DNA from 2 places in the Rhizobium sp. BR 249 genome. Region 2 is predicted to be linked to the other one. Evidence: riboswitches for the same ligand, from Rfam matches in the RefSeq annotation. Region 2 holds a riboswitch; the other holds the start of a gene.
What was found. Region 2 has a riboswitch for thiamine pyrophosphate ahead of thiM (hydroxyethylthiazole kinase). Riboswitches for the same ligand answer to the same signal wherever they lie in the genome.

Region 1: another riboswitch for thiamine pyrophosphate. It lies ahead of QD408_RS18515 (HMP/thiamine-binding protein); the one in region 2 lies ahead of thiM (hydroxyethylthiazole kinase).

The regions. Positions count from the first base shown of each region.
Region 1 is NZ_JARWKX010000019.1:94,040-99,250, forward strand. It holds gene QD408_RS18500 (ABC transporter substrate-binding protein) at 139-1,149, opposite strand; partial or broken gene QD408_RS18505 (ABC transporter ATP-binding protein) at 1,166-1,977, opposite strand; gene QD408_RS18510 (ABC transporter permease) at 1,974-2,780, opposite strand; partial or broken gene QD408_RS18515 (HMP/thiamine-binding protein) at 2,795-2,908, opposite strand; TPP riboswitch at 2,898-3,011, opposite strand; gene soxR (redox-sensitive transcriptional activator SoxR) at 3,251-3,715, shown strand; gene QD408_RS18525 (SDR family NAD(P)-dependent oxidoreductase) at 3,833-4,603, shown strand; gene QD408_RS18530 (ArsR/SmtB family transcription factor) at 4,707-5,048, shown strand; gene QD408_RS18535 (LysR family transcriptional regulator) at 5,093-5,211, shown strand, end outside.
Region 2 is NZ_JARWKX010000012.1:13,006-18,216, reverse strand. It holds gene QD408_RS13150 (GNAT family N-acetyltransferase) at 1-31, opposite strand, end outside; gene thiD (bifunctional hydroxymethylpyrimidine kinase/phosphomethylpyrimidine kinase) at 224-1,033, opposite strand; gene thiE (thiamine phosphate synthase) at 1,030-1,665, opposite strand; gene thiM (hydroxyethylthiazole kinase) at 1,662-2,465, opposite strand; TPP riboswitch at 2,514-2,610, opposite strand; gene QD408_RS13130 (hypothetical protein) at 2,700-4,025, opposite strand; gene QD408_RS13125 (S8 family peptidase) at 4,034-5,211, opposite strand, start outside.

The sequences.
Region 1 (5,211 bases), on a different contig from region 2:
GGAACATCCTGTTCCACGTCAAATAGTGGGAGCAGGGTATGGATCGAAAACCGTTCACGCTTTTCGTCATCATGCTCGAACGCATCGGCCCGAAAATCAGAAACGATCTTCGGGCCGATGCAAGATTGTCGTGCGAACTCAGTCGAGAAGTTCGTTGGTGTAATAGGCGGAAAAGTCCGGCTTTTCCTTGAGTGCGGCGCCGTTCGCATCGACCAGGATGCCGTTATCGAGCAGGAAGCTGCCGATGGCATCGGCCTTTGCCGGATCGAGCGTGCCGATCACGCCAGCCTCGGACTTCAGGAAATGTCCCTCGATCAGCGCCTTCTGAGAAGCCTTGACCAGTTCCGTATTCATCAGTGCGCCGTTGCTGCCGGAGATCAGCAGGTCGCAGGCTTCATCGGGATGGTCGACGGAGTAGGCGTAACCCTGGCGCGTCGCCTGGATGAAGGCGCGGGCGTGTTCGCGACTGGCCGAGAGATAGGCGTCGCTGGAGACGATGACCGTCGTCTGCTCGTCGGGAATGCCATAATCGGAGTAGTGGAAGCGGCCGATCTTGCGGTTTTCCAGCTCGGCGGCGATGCCTTCCCAGGTGTAGATCTCGAGCGTGAAATCGATCGAGCCGTTGTCCAGCGCTTCATAGGCGGAGGTGCCGAGGGTGACGGTCTTGACGTCGCCCTTGCCGCCGTCGTTGCGGATCATCGCGGAGACCAGCGCGCTTTCCCAGGCGCCGCCAAAGCCGCCATAGGTCTTGCCGTCGAGATCTTTAGGGCTCTTGATGTCGTCGCGTCCGCCCTTGAAGATCAGGCGTGCGGTTTCCGTCTGGACGACGCCGTAAACCATCTTCACGTCACCGCCGCCGGCGCGCTGCGTGAGGGCCTCGATCTCGCTGCTGATGCCGAAATCGGCGACGCCGTTGGATACGAGCGTTCCGGCGCTGGTGTCCGTGAAGGGAAGAATTTCGACATCGAGGCCGGCGGCGGCATAGTAGCCTTTCGCTTGGGCCACGTAGATGCCGATATGGTTGGTATTGGGCGTCCAGTCGAGCGCGATGCGAACCTTTGCGGGTGCCGACTGGGCGAAGGCGGTGCGGCCGGCGAGGCTTGCGGCGAGAGCGGCGAAGATCGTCTGTCGACGGGTGAGAAGCAGCATGGTGACCTCCTCAGGTTTAACTCTTTAAATTAGGAAAGGATTCAGATTTTAGGCCGACGGCCTAAAATCATCCTGTTCCAGCGGATGAAGCAGGGTTTGCAGGATTTCAGTCTCGATCGCCTGGGCCGACGGCGAGCCGAGATCGGCGATGCTTCTCGGGCGGGGCAGGGGAACGCGGAATTCGCGGATGACACGCGCCGGCCGGGCGGAGAGCACGTAGATGCGGTCGGAAAGAAACACCGCCTCGCGGACATCGTGGGTGATCAGCAGCGCCGTCCAGCGATGTTCGGTCCACATGCCCTGCAGCCACTCCTGGATCTGCGTGCGCGTCAGCGCGTCGAGCGCGCCGAAAGGTTCGTCGAGCAGAAGCATGTCCTGGGTCTGAACGACGGTGCGCAGCAGCGCGGCACGCTGGCGCATGCCGCCCGATAGCGCTGAGGGATAGTGATGTTCGAAGCCGGCAAGGCCGAACCGCTCGAAGAGGGGGGCGACAGCCGCGCGGGCGGCCCGACGGCTCATGCCCTTTACCTCGAGCCCAAGTGCAGCATTGTCGATGATCCGGCGCCAGGGCATCAGCGCATCGCGTTGCGGCATGAAGGCGAAGGAATGCGGCGTCTCTTCCAGCGCTGCACCGTTGAAAAGCATGCTGCCGGAATCGGGGCGCAGCGCCTGTGTCAGCAGTCGCAGCACCGTCGATTTTCCGGAGCCGGACGGGCCGACGATCGAAACGAACTCGCCGCTTGCGACATCAAGCGAGATATCGCCCAGAACCTTCATGCCGTCGAAGGATTTCGAGATGTTGCGCAGTTCAAGCATGTGACCGGTCATCGGCGCCGCTCCTGGGATGGCTGCCAGGGCATGACGAAACGCTGGATCATCAGCGTCAGCCCGAAGAGGCAGAGTGTCAGCACGGCGCTGACGATGACGGCGGCGAGCACGAGATCGGGGCGGAAATTGTTCTTGGCGTTGAGGATATAGATGCCGAGGCCGCTCGCGGCGCCGGCATATTCGGCAAAGATCGCGCCGACGACGGCATATGTGATCGAGATTCTCAGGCCGGCGAAGAAATAGGGCAGCGAAGAGGGAAGCCGCGCCAGGCGGAAAATGCGCCAGCGGCTCGCCTTCATCGAGTTCAAGAGTTCAGCGATGTCGCGGTCGGTCGATTCATAGCCCTGTAAGAGCGCGACGAGCAGCGGGAAGAAGGTCACGAGCGCCACCAGCAATATCTTCGGCAACAGGCCGAAACCGAACCAGAGCACGACGAGGGGGGCGATCGCCACCAGCGGCAGGGTCTGGCTGGCAATGAAGATCGGCAGCAATGCGCGGCGCATGAAGGGCACGAAATCCATGAGGATCGAGGAGACGAATGCGAAGGCCAGCGACAGCGCGAAACCGCCGAGCGTCGCGCCGAGCGTCGGCCAGGTGTTTGCCATCAGCGCCTGACGGTTCAGCCAGCCCTGGATGACGATGCGCGAGGGCGCCGGCAGGATGGAGGGCTTGATGCCGGAGAGATCGACATAAATTTCCCAGGCGGCCAGAAAGGCGCAGCCGGCGAGCAAGGCGGGCATGCCCCGATAGAGGGTGGCGCGGAGCGCGGAGAAACGTGAATCCGATGGTTGCGGCGATGTCATCAACGTTCGATTTCGGCCGTGACGAAGAGATCGCACATGGCGGCAAAGAGGATATCGGGCGGGCTGAGAGTGATGCCGGTGAAACTGCCGGGCATCGGATAGAGTGACACTTGCGCGCCTGAGAACATTGGACCTCGCTCCGCTGGCATTACCCAGATCAGCTTTGAAGGGTCCGGAAGCTCGTGCCTCACATCTCAGCCCCGGCAATACGGAGCTCCCCTGTAATCGGCGCGGAAAATATCACCGGGGTTTTCTTCCCGCAACCGCAAATTTGCAGACCCGTCCGCGCGGTCGGGATGGGCCTGCTATGAAGCAAAAACACCCGGACGGGGCTCCGTCCGGGTGTTCCTCGAGGTTCCGTACCTGCCGGGAACGGAACCGGAGTTCTCTGCCTCGGGCGGCGCGATCGGACTTTACGATTGCAGGAGTACGACTTATAAAACCTCAACTAATATTGAGGTCAAGAGGCGATGGACAGGATTCCCGCAACCCCGCTCGGCAGGCTCCTGACAGTCGGCGAAGTGGCGGAGCGCAGTGGTCTTGCCGTCTCGGCGCTGCATTTTTACGAGACCAAAGGGCTGATCTCGAGCATCCGTACCCGCGGCAATCAGCGGCGTTACGGGCGCGACGTGCTTCGCCGGCTCGGGATCATCAAGGTGGCGCAGCGAGTCGGCATACCGCTCTCGGAGATCCAGGCGGCGTTCGAATCCCTGCCGCAGGGGCGCACGCCGACGACCGCCGACTGGCAGAAGCTGTCGGCGCTCTGGAAGGATGATCTCGACGCGCGAATCAGGCAGCTCAGCCTGCTGCGCGACCACCTGAGCGGCTGCATCGGCTGCGGCTGCCTGTCGGTGGAGAGCTGTCCGCTGCGCAATCCCGGCGACCGGCTCGGCAAGGAGGGATCGGGCGCGCTGCTGCTGCAGGCCGGGCGCTGATCTCTGGGGGACCAATCTCCGGGGAAAGATCGATGCACGCCTTTCTTTTGCGTGACATACCCATATGTTAAGGCGAATGACACACCCGGCGGCCCTGTCCGCAAGGAGGACGGCTTCGTGTTCCACCCCAGGCTTTTTGAAAATCGCAATGTCGTCGTGACCGGGGCCGGTCGCGGCATCGGTCTTGAAGTCGCCCGGCAATTTCTGGACTGCGGAGCGAGGGTGATCGTCCATACCGGACGCAAGCCGGGACGAGATCTGCCGGATTCCCTGCTGACGGCGGAATCCGAAAGGCGGGCGCTGCTGCTGCATGCGGATTTTTCCGCTTCGAACGGGGCGGCAGGATTTGCTGAAGATGTGCTCGCCTTCTTCGACGAGGTGCATGTCCTCGTCAACAATGCCGGCACCATGCTCGGCCGTTTTCCGGCCGGCACGCTCACCGATGCGGATTATGAGGCGGTCGTGCGACTGAACCAGACATCGGTGGTGGCGCTGACGCGGGCGTTGCTGCCGGCGTTGAAGGCGGCTCAGGGGGCTGCCATCGTCAACACGGTTTCGATTTCGGCGCTGACCGGCGGCAGCCCCGGTTCCTCGATCTATTCGGCGTCGAAAGCTTTCGTGGCGACCTATTCCAAGGCGCTGGCGCGCGAGCTCGCGCCGGACGGAATCCGCGTCAACTGCGTCTCGCCGGGAACGATCGAAACCGATTTCCACGAGCGTTACTCCTCCCGCGAGAAGCTGGAGCAGACCAGAAAATCCATCCCTCTGCAGCGGCTCGGAACGGCGGAGGATTGCGCGCCGGCCTATCTGTTCCTGGCGGCTCCGTCGCTGTCGGGATACATCACCGGTCAAGTAATCGAAATCAACGGCGGTCAGCTTATCTGCTGATTTGTTTGGACCTTTTTTGGCATTTCATGACTTTTGGCCAATTCGTTTCTGCGAATATGCTATTGTACTGATCTACCTCATCGCTTCCCTTCCGAGATTTCGAATGCCGTTGCCTAAACCGGAGCCGGGGATGACCGGCCAGGAGTTGCATAAACTCGCTGGAAAAGCCCATGAAGCGAGCGATCTTCTAAAAGCGCTGGCGCACCAGACCCGCCTTCTGATCCTCTGCATATTGGCGAATGAGGAGCGGACGGTGGGCCAAATCGAAACCATCCTCGGCATTCAGCAGGCGATGGTTTCGCAGCAGCTCGCGCGTTTGAGGCTCGAAGGGCTGGTCAATACGCGCCGCGAGGGCAGGATGGTCTATTACAGCATCGGCAATGTCAGCGTGCTTGCCTTCCTCGAAACGCTGTTCGAACTTTTCCCGGCTGCAGAAAACAGTTAGTTCCCGCCCTTGCGGAGTGCGGCTGCTATGTCGAAGATAAGGGGATGATCGACAAGCTGGAATTCTTTATCGCCCTTGCCAATGAAAAGCATTTCGGCCGCGCAGCCGAGGAGTGCGGAATTTCGCAGCCGACGCTTTCGGCTGCCATCCGGCAGCTCGAAGA
Region 2 (5,211 bases):
CAGAATACAAGCTCACAAGCAGGTCTGGCACCTGTCGCTCCTCCTAATATTCCGTTATTGCGGAATGTATCCCCTTTTAGTGTTATAGATTTGGCCATCCGGCCGAGCTTGTCAACAGGGATTTTAAATGTGAGCGGCTTCACGTGGAGTAGAGGTCAAATGCAAAAACGGCCCGGTAGGACCGGGCCGTTTCGGTTTGCAACGTGTTCGCTGATGTGAGCGCTTACGCGCCTTCTTTCCAAAGCGCATGAAAATGCTGCACCGGGCCGTGGCCGGAACCGACGGTGAGGCTGCCGGCGGCGGCGACCGCGTCGGCGAGATAATCCTTCGCGATGGCGACCGACTGCTGCGCCGAGGCGCCTTTGGCAAGCTCGGCGGCCAGCGCGCTGGAGAGCGTGCAGCCTGTGCCGTGCGTATTCTTGGTTGGCACGCGTCGGGCTTCGAACCAGTGCAAGCCGCCGGCCGTGGCAAGCACGTCCGGGCTTTCGTTGCTGTCGAGATGGCCGCCCTTGACCAGCACGGCGGCGGGGCCGAGCGCGCGCAGCTGTTCGGCTTGCGCCGCCATCTCGTCGCGATTGGTCGCAACCGGCTGGTGCAACAGGGCCGCGGCTTCGGGCAGGTTCGGGGTCAGGAGCGTTGCGAGCGGCAGCAGCTGGCCCGTCAGCACGTCAACGGCCTCCGGCGCGAGCAGGGCAGCGCCGCCCTTGGCGATCATCACCGGGTCGATGACGATGGGAATGCCGCGCCGGTCGGCAAGGGCTGCGGCGACGGCTTCGGCGATCCCGGCATTGGCGATCATGCCGATCTTGACGGCGTCGACGCGTACATCGGCAAAGACGGCATTGATCTGGTCGGCGACGAATTGCGGCGGCACCAGATGCACGCCGCTGACGCCTTGCGTGTTCTGCGCCGTCAGCGCGGTCAGCACCGCCATGCCATAGACGCCGCGGGCGGAAAAAGCCTTGAGATCGGCCTGGATGCCGGCGCCGCCCGAGGGATCGGAACCGGCGATGGAGAGAACGTTGCGGATCATGGACGCACCTTTCGAATTTCTGCGGCGATGCGGCGCGTGGCGGCTTCGGGATCTGCGGTGCCGCAGATGGCGGAGACGACGGCAAGCCCCTTGGCGCCGGCTGTAAACACTTCGGCCACATGCTCCGCCTTGAGGCCGCCAATGGCGACCGACGGCACCGGCGAGGCCTTCACCAGCATCGCTAGGCCATCGAAGCCGATCGGCTGCTTGTGGTCAGCCTTGGTCGGCGTCGCAAAGACAGGTCCGACGCCGGTATAATCGACGAGACCGGGATCGACGGCGCCGGCAAGCTGGGCGGTCTCGACCGAGAGGCCGAGGATCATGTCCGGGCCGATCATCGTTCGTGCCTTGCGCGCGTCCATGTCCTCCTGGCCGATATGCAGACCGTCCGCGCCGATGGCGATCGCCGCCTCGACATCGTCATTGACGACGAGCAGCGCGCCGCTTCCCGCAAGCGTCTGTTTCAAGGCGCGGCCGGTCTCGATCATTCTGGCCGTGCCGGCATGTTTGTCGCGCAGTTGCACCATCGTCACGCCGCTTGCAACGGCAAGGCGCGCCGTCTCGATCATGCCGATCCCGGCGCAGAGATCGGGATCGAGGACCAGATAGAGCGAAAGGTCGAAGCGCTTCATGCGACCGATACCCTTGCCCTGGCATCGAGCGTTTCGGCGTCGATCGCCGCCAGCGCATCGAGGAAGCGCCAGGAGAAGGAGCCGGGGCCGGCAGCACCCAGCGCCGCATCTTCGCCGGCGACGGCGAAGGTCGCGAGGGCGGCGACAGTCGCGCCGAAGAGATCTTCAGGCGCGGTCGCGGCAAAGGCGCCCACGAGGCAGGTGAGCGAGCAGCCGAGTGCCGTGACCTGCGGCATCAGGGCCGATCCGCCTGCGACGCGCACGGCTCTTTTCCCATCTGTCACGAAATCCACGGCGCCGGTGACGGCGACGATCGCCTGCTGTCGCTCCGCCAGCCGCCGTGCCGAATCCTCTGCCTGTTCGACCGGATCGCGGCTGTCGACGCCCTGGCCGCGGCTTTCTCCGCCGGCAAGCGAAATGATCTCGGAGGCGTTGCCGCGGATGATCGTCGGGCGGAGTGCCAGAAGGTCGGCCACCGCCCCGCGGCGGAAGGCCGTGGCGTAATGGGCGACCGGATCGAGCACCCAGGGTTTGCCGGCTGCGTTGGCGGCTTTCGCAGCCGCCCGCATGCCTTCGATCCATTGCGTCGAGAGCGTGCCGATATTGATGGTGAGTGCATTGGCGATGCCGGCGAATTCACCGGCTTCTTCCGCGGCATGCACCATGGCCGGCGAGGCGCCTGATGCCAGCAGGACGTTTGCGGCGATGTTCATGGCGACGTAATTGGTGATGCACTGAACGAGCGGCGGTTTCTCGCGCATCGCCTTCAACATGGCTCCCGACGTGGTCTTCATCTGCATAGTGCCCCTTTCAGGCGGGGCAGGCACGGGGCGGTTCATGCGGGCAAAGCCCAACCCCGAGCGACTCCCTCCGCCGGCATGATCCGGTTCAGGTTCGAAGGGTGCTTCTCAGCCCGTCTGCCGACGGACGCCCCTGTCTCTCATCGGGTTTGTTCTTGCAGAGAACGGCGCGCATGTCATCCCGAAAATGACAATTCCGCGAACTCTGCGATGCGGCCAATTCACGAAAGACGGTCAGCCGACGATCTTTGCCAGCAGCCGTCCGACCTCTTCGTTCGTGACATTGTTATGGGCATCCGATGCGGCCGTCTTGATGATGTATTTGTCCGCCAGGAAAGTGTTCACCTTGCCGGATTTCGGGGCGAAGACGGCATCCGTATCGTCCTCGACGGCCTGGCCGGCCTTCAGGTGCTGCGGACCGTTCGCCCCCATCGCACCGAACTCGTCGTCGGCATCGCCGATGCTCTTGGCGATATCGCGCGAAAGGCGCGAAGCCAGAGCATAGGCGAGCGTGCAGGCGAGATCGTTGTGGGTGTGGGTGATGCAGATCGGGCCGGTCGGTTTGCCCACCACATTGGGAAAGGCGCCGGCAAGACCCGGCTTGATCTCTTTGGCGAAACCATTGTGTGAAAAGGCGCCCTGCAGCAAAGTGAGCGAGAAGAATTCCAGCTTCGGCACGGGCGCGAGCCCGTTTGCCGCCGCCGAGACCAGCCGGGCGCCAAAGCTGTGGCCGACCAGATGCAGCCGGATCGGTTGCTGCGGTGCGAGCTTCGAGAGCACGCTTTTGGTCAATGCCTCCCCGACGATGCCGGCGCGTTTCTTCATTTCGTAATAGGTGAGCTGGTTCAGGAAGCGTGCTACCGCTGCCCGCGGACCGGAGATCAGGCCCGAGACGATGTCGCCGAGGCCTTGCGCTTCACCGACCGAGCTTTCCAGATTGAACGTCGGTGGCGGGACGAGGCCCTCCATCAGCACCTTGGCGCTGGTGGCATCCGCAGTCGCCAGTGCGATCGGTTCGGCATCCGCCTTGAGTTCCGTGTCGGATTGGGGCGAGCCGATCGCCTCCCTGCCTTTTCTGACGAGGAAAAGCGACGTCGTTTCATCGAGGGTCTCGGCTGCGGCCCGTGCCTGTTCCGATGTGTCAGAGCCGTCCGGCCCGAAGAGATCCTCGAAATCGGCCAGGACTTTCTTGAAAGCCTTTTCGTCGAGATCCTGGACCGGGGCCGCCGCCCCGTCCGCTGCCTGGGCGCCACCGCCCGCCGTCACCAGCGTCCGTTCGTCGAAATCGGTGCGGTAGGCCTTGGCCGGCCAGACGATGCCGGCGACGACGGTGCGGCGCGCCTTGTCGGACGCAAGCTTCTTGCAGGCGTTTGCCCAGAGCGTTCCGTAGAGCGTGCGGGCATCGTCCTTGGTGTTCTTCCAGCCATGCGACATCACGATCAGATCGGTAATATCGGGCTGGTTGAGCAGCGCGGCGAGCTTTTTCGTCAGCGCGGCATCGATCGCACCGTCCTTGTCGAATTCGAGCCATAGGAATGGCGAGGGTCCAAGCGTGTCCATGTGTCCTCCTACACAGCTTGCAGCGTTCGCATCAGATCGAGCAGGCCGGCGCCCTGAAACTCCGGCCGCCGTTTGAGATCGGTCGCCGCGCCGACGAAGATTTCCTTCACGCGTTCCGGCTGGCCGAGAAATTCACGCCGGACCGACAGGAAAGCGGCGATCGCGCCGGAAACATGCGGCGTCGCCATGCTGGTGCCGGTATCCTCCCGGAACGGCGCCTCGTTCGGTTTGGCAGCGTCAGGAAGCGCGCAGGAGACGATGCGCTCGCCGGGCGCGACGAGATCCGGCTTCATGCGCCCGTCGGCGGTCGGCCCCTTCGAGGAGAAATAGGAGACGCCGTAGGTATGCGGCATGTCGCGATGGGTCGAGCCGACCGTGACGGCGAGCGCCGCATTGCCGGGATCCATGATCGTGCCGCTATGGGCGGCGCGTTCCGGGGCTCCGGAAAATTGCATCACCGTGCCATAGCCGGCATTGCCGGCCGCGACCACCACGCAGACGCCCGAGCGCACCAGCCTGTTGACCTCGACGCAGAGCGGGCTTTGCCCGGCGGCGAACCATACCGGGTTGAAGGGATAGCCGAGGCTCAGGTTGAGCCCATGGATCTTGATGTTGCGCCCGTAATCGTTCGAGCGCTGGACGTAGTTGATCGCGGCCAGCAAATTGCTGAGCCTGCCTTGCTTGTCGTTGACGAGCACTTTCAGGCTCATCAGCTTGCAATGCGGCGCCATGCCGGAGATCACGCCCTGATGCTCCTCCGTGACCTTGGACTTCGTGTCGTCCTCTTTGCGTATTTCCGAAGTGACCGAGATTTTCTTGATTCCGCTCGTCTTCGGGGCTTCCGAGAGGGATGTCCGGCCTGCGATGATGCCGGCGACATGGGTTCCGTGGCCGGCGGTGTCGGTCAGCGCGGTCTTCGGCGCCGATGCCGGATCGGGATTGTCCGACGTAAAGTCCCAGTGACTGAGTCCGTCAGGCAGTTCGAGCGTCTTCAGCGTCGAGAAATGCGGATGGGTCTCGTCGATGCCGGTGTCGGCCACGGCCCAGACGATGCCTTTTCCACTGGCCGCGAAGGAAGCCTGCGCCGCGTCGCCTTTGATCGTCCGGACTGATTCATAGACGCAACGATAGATCTCGTGGTCGTGCCAGATCTTGTAGACGAGCGGAATATCCCTCTGCTTGCCTT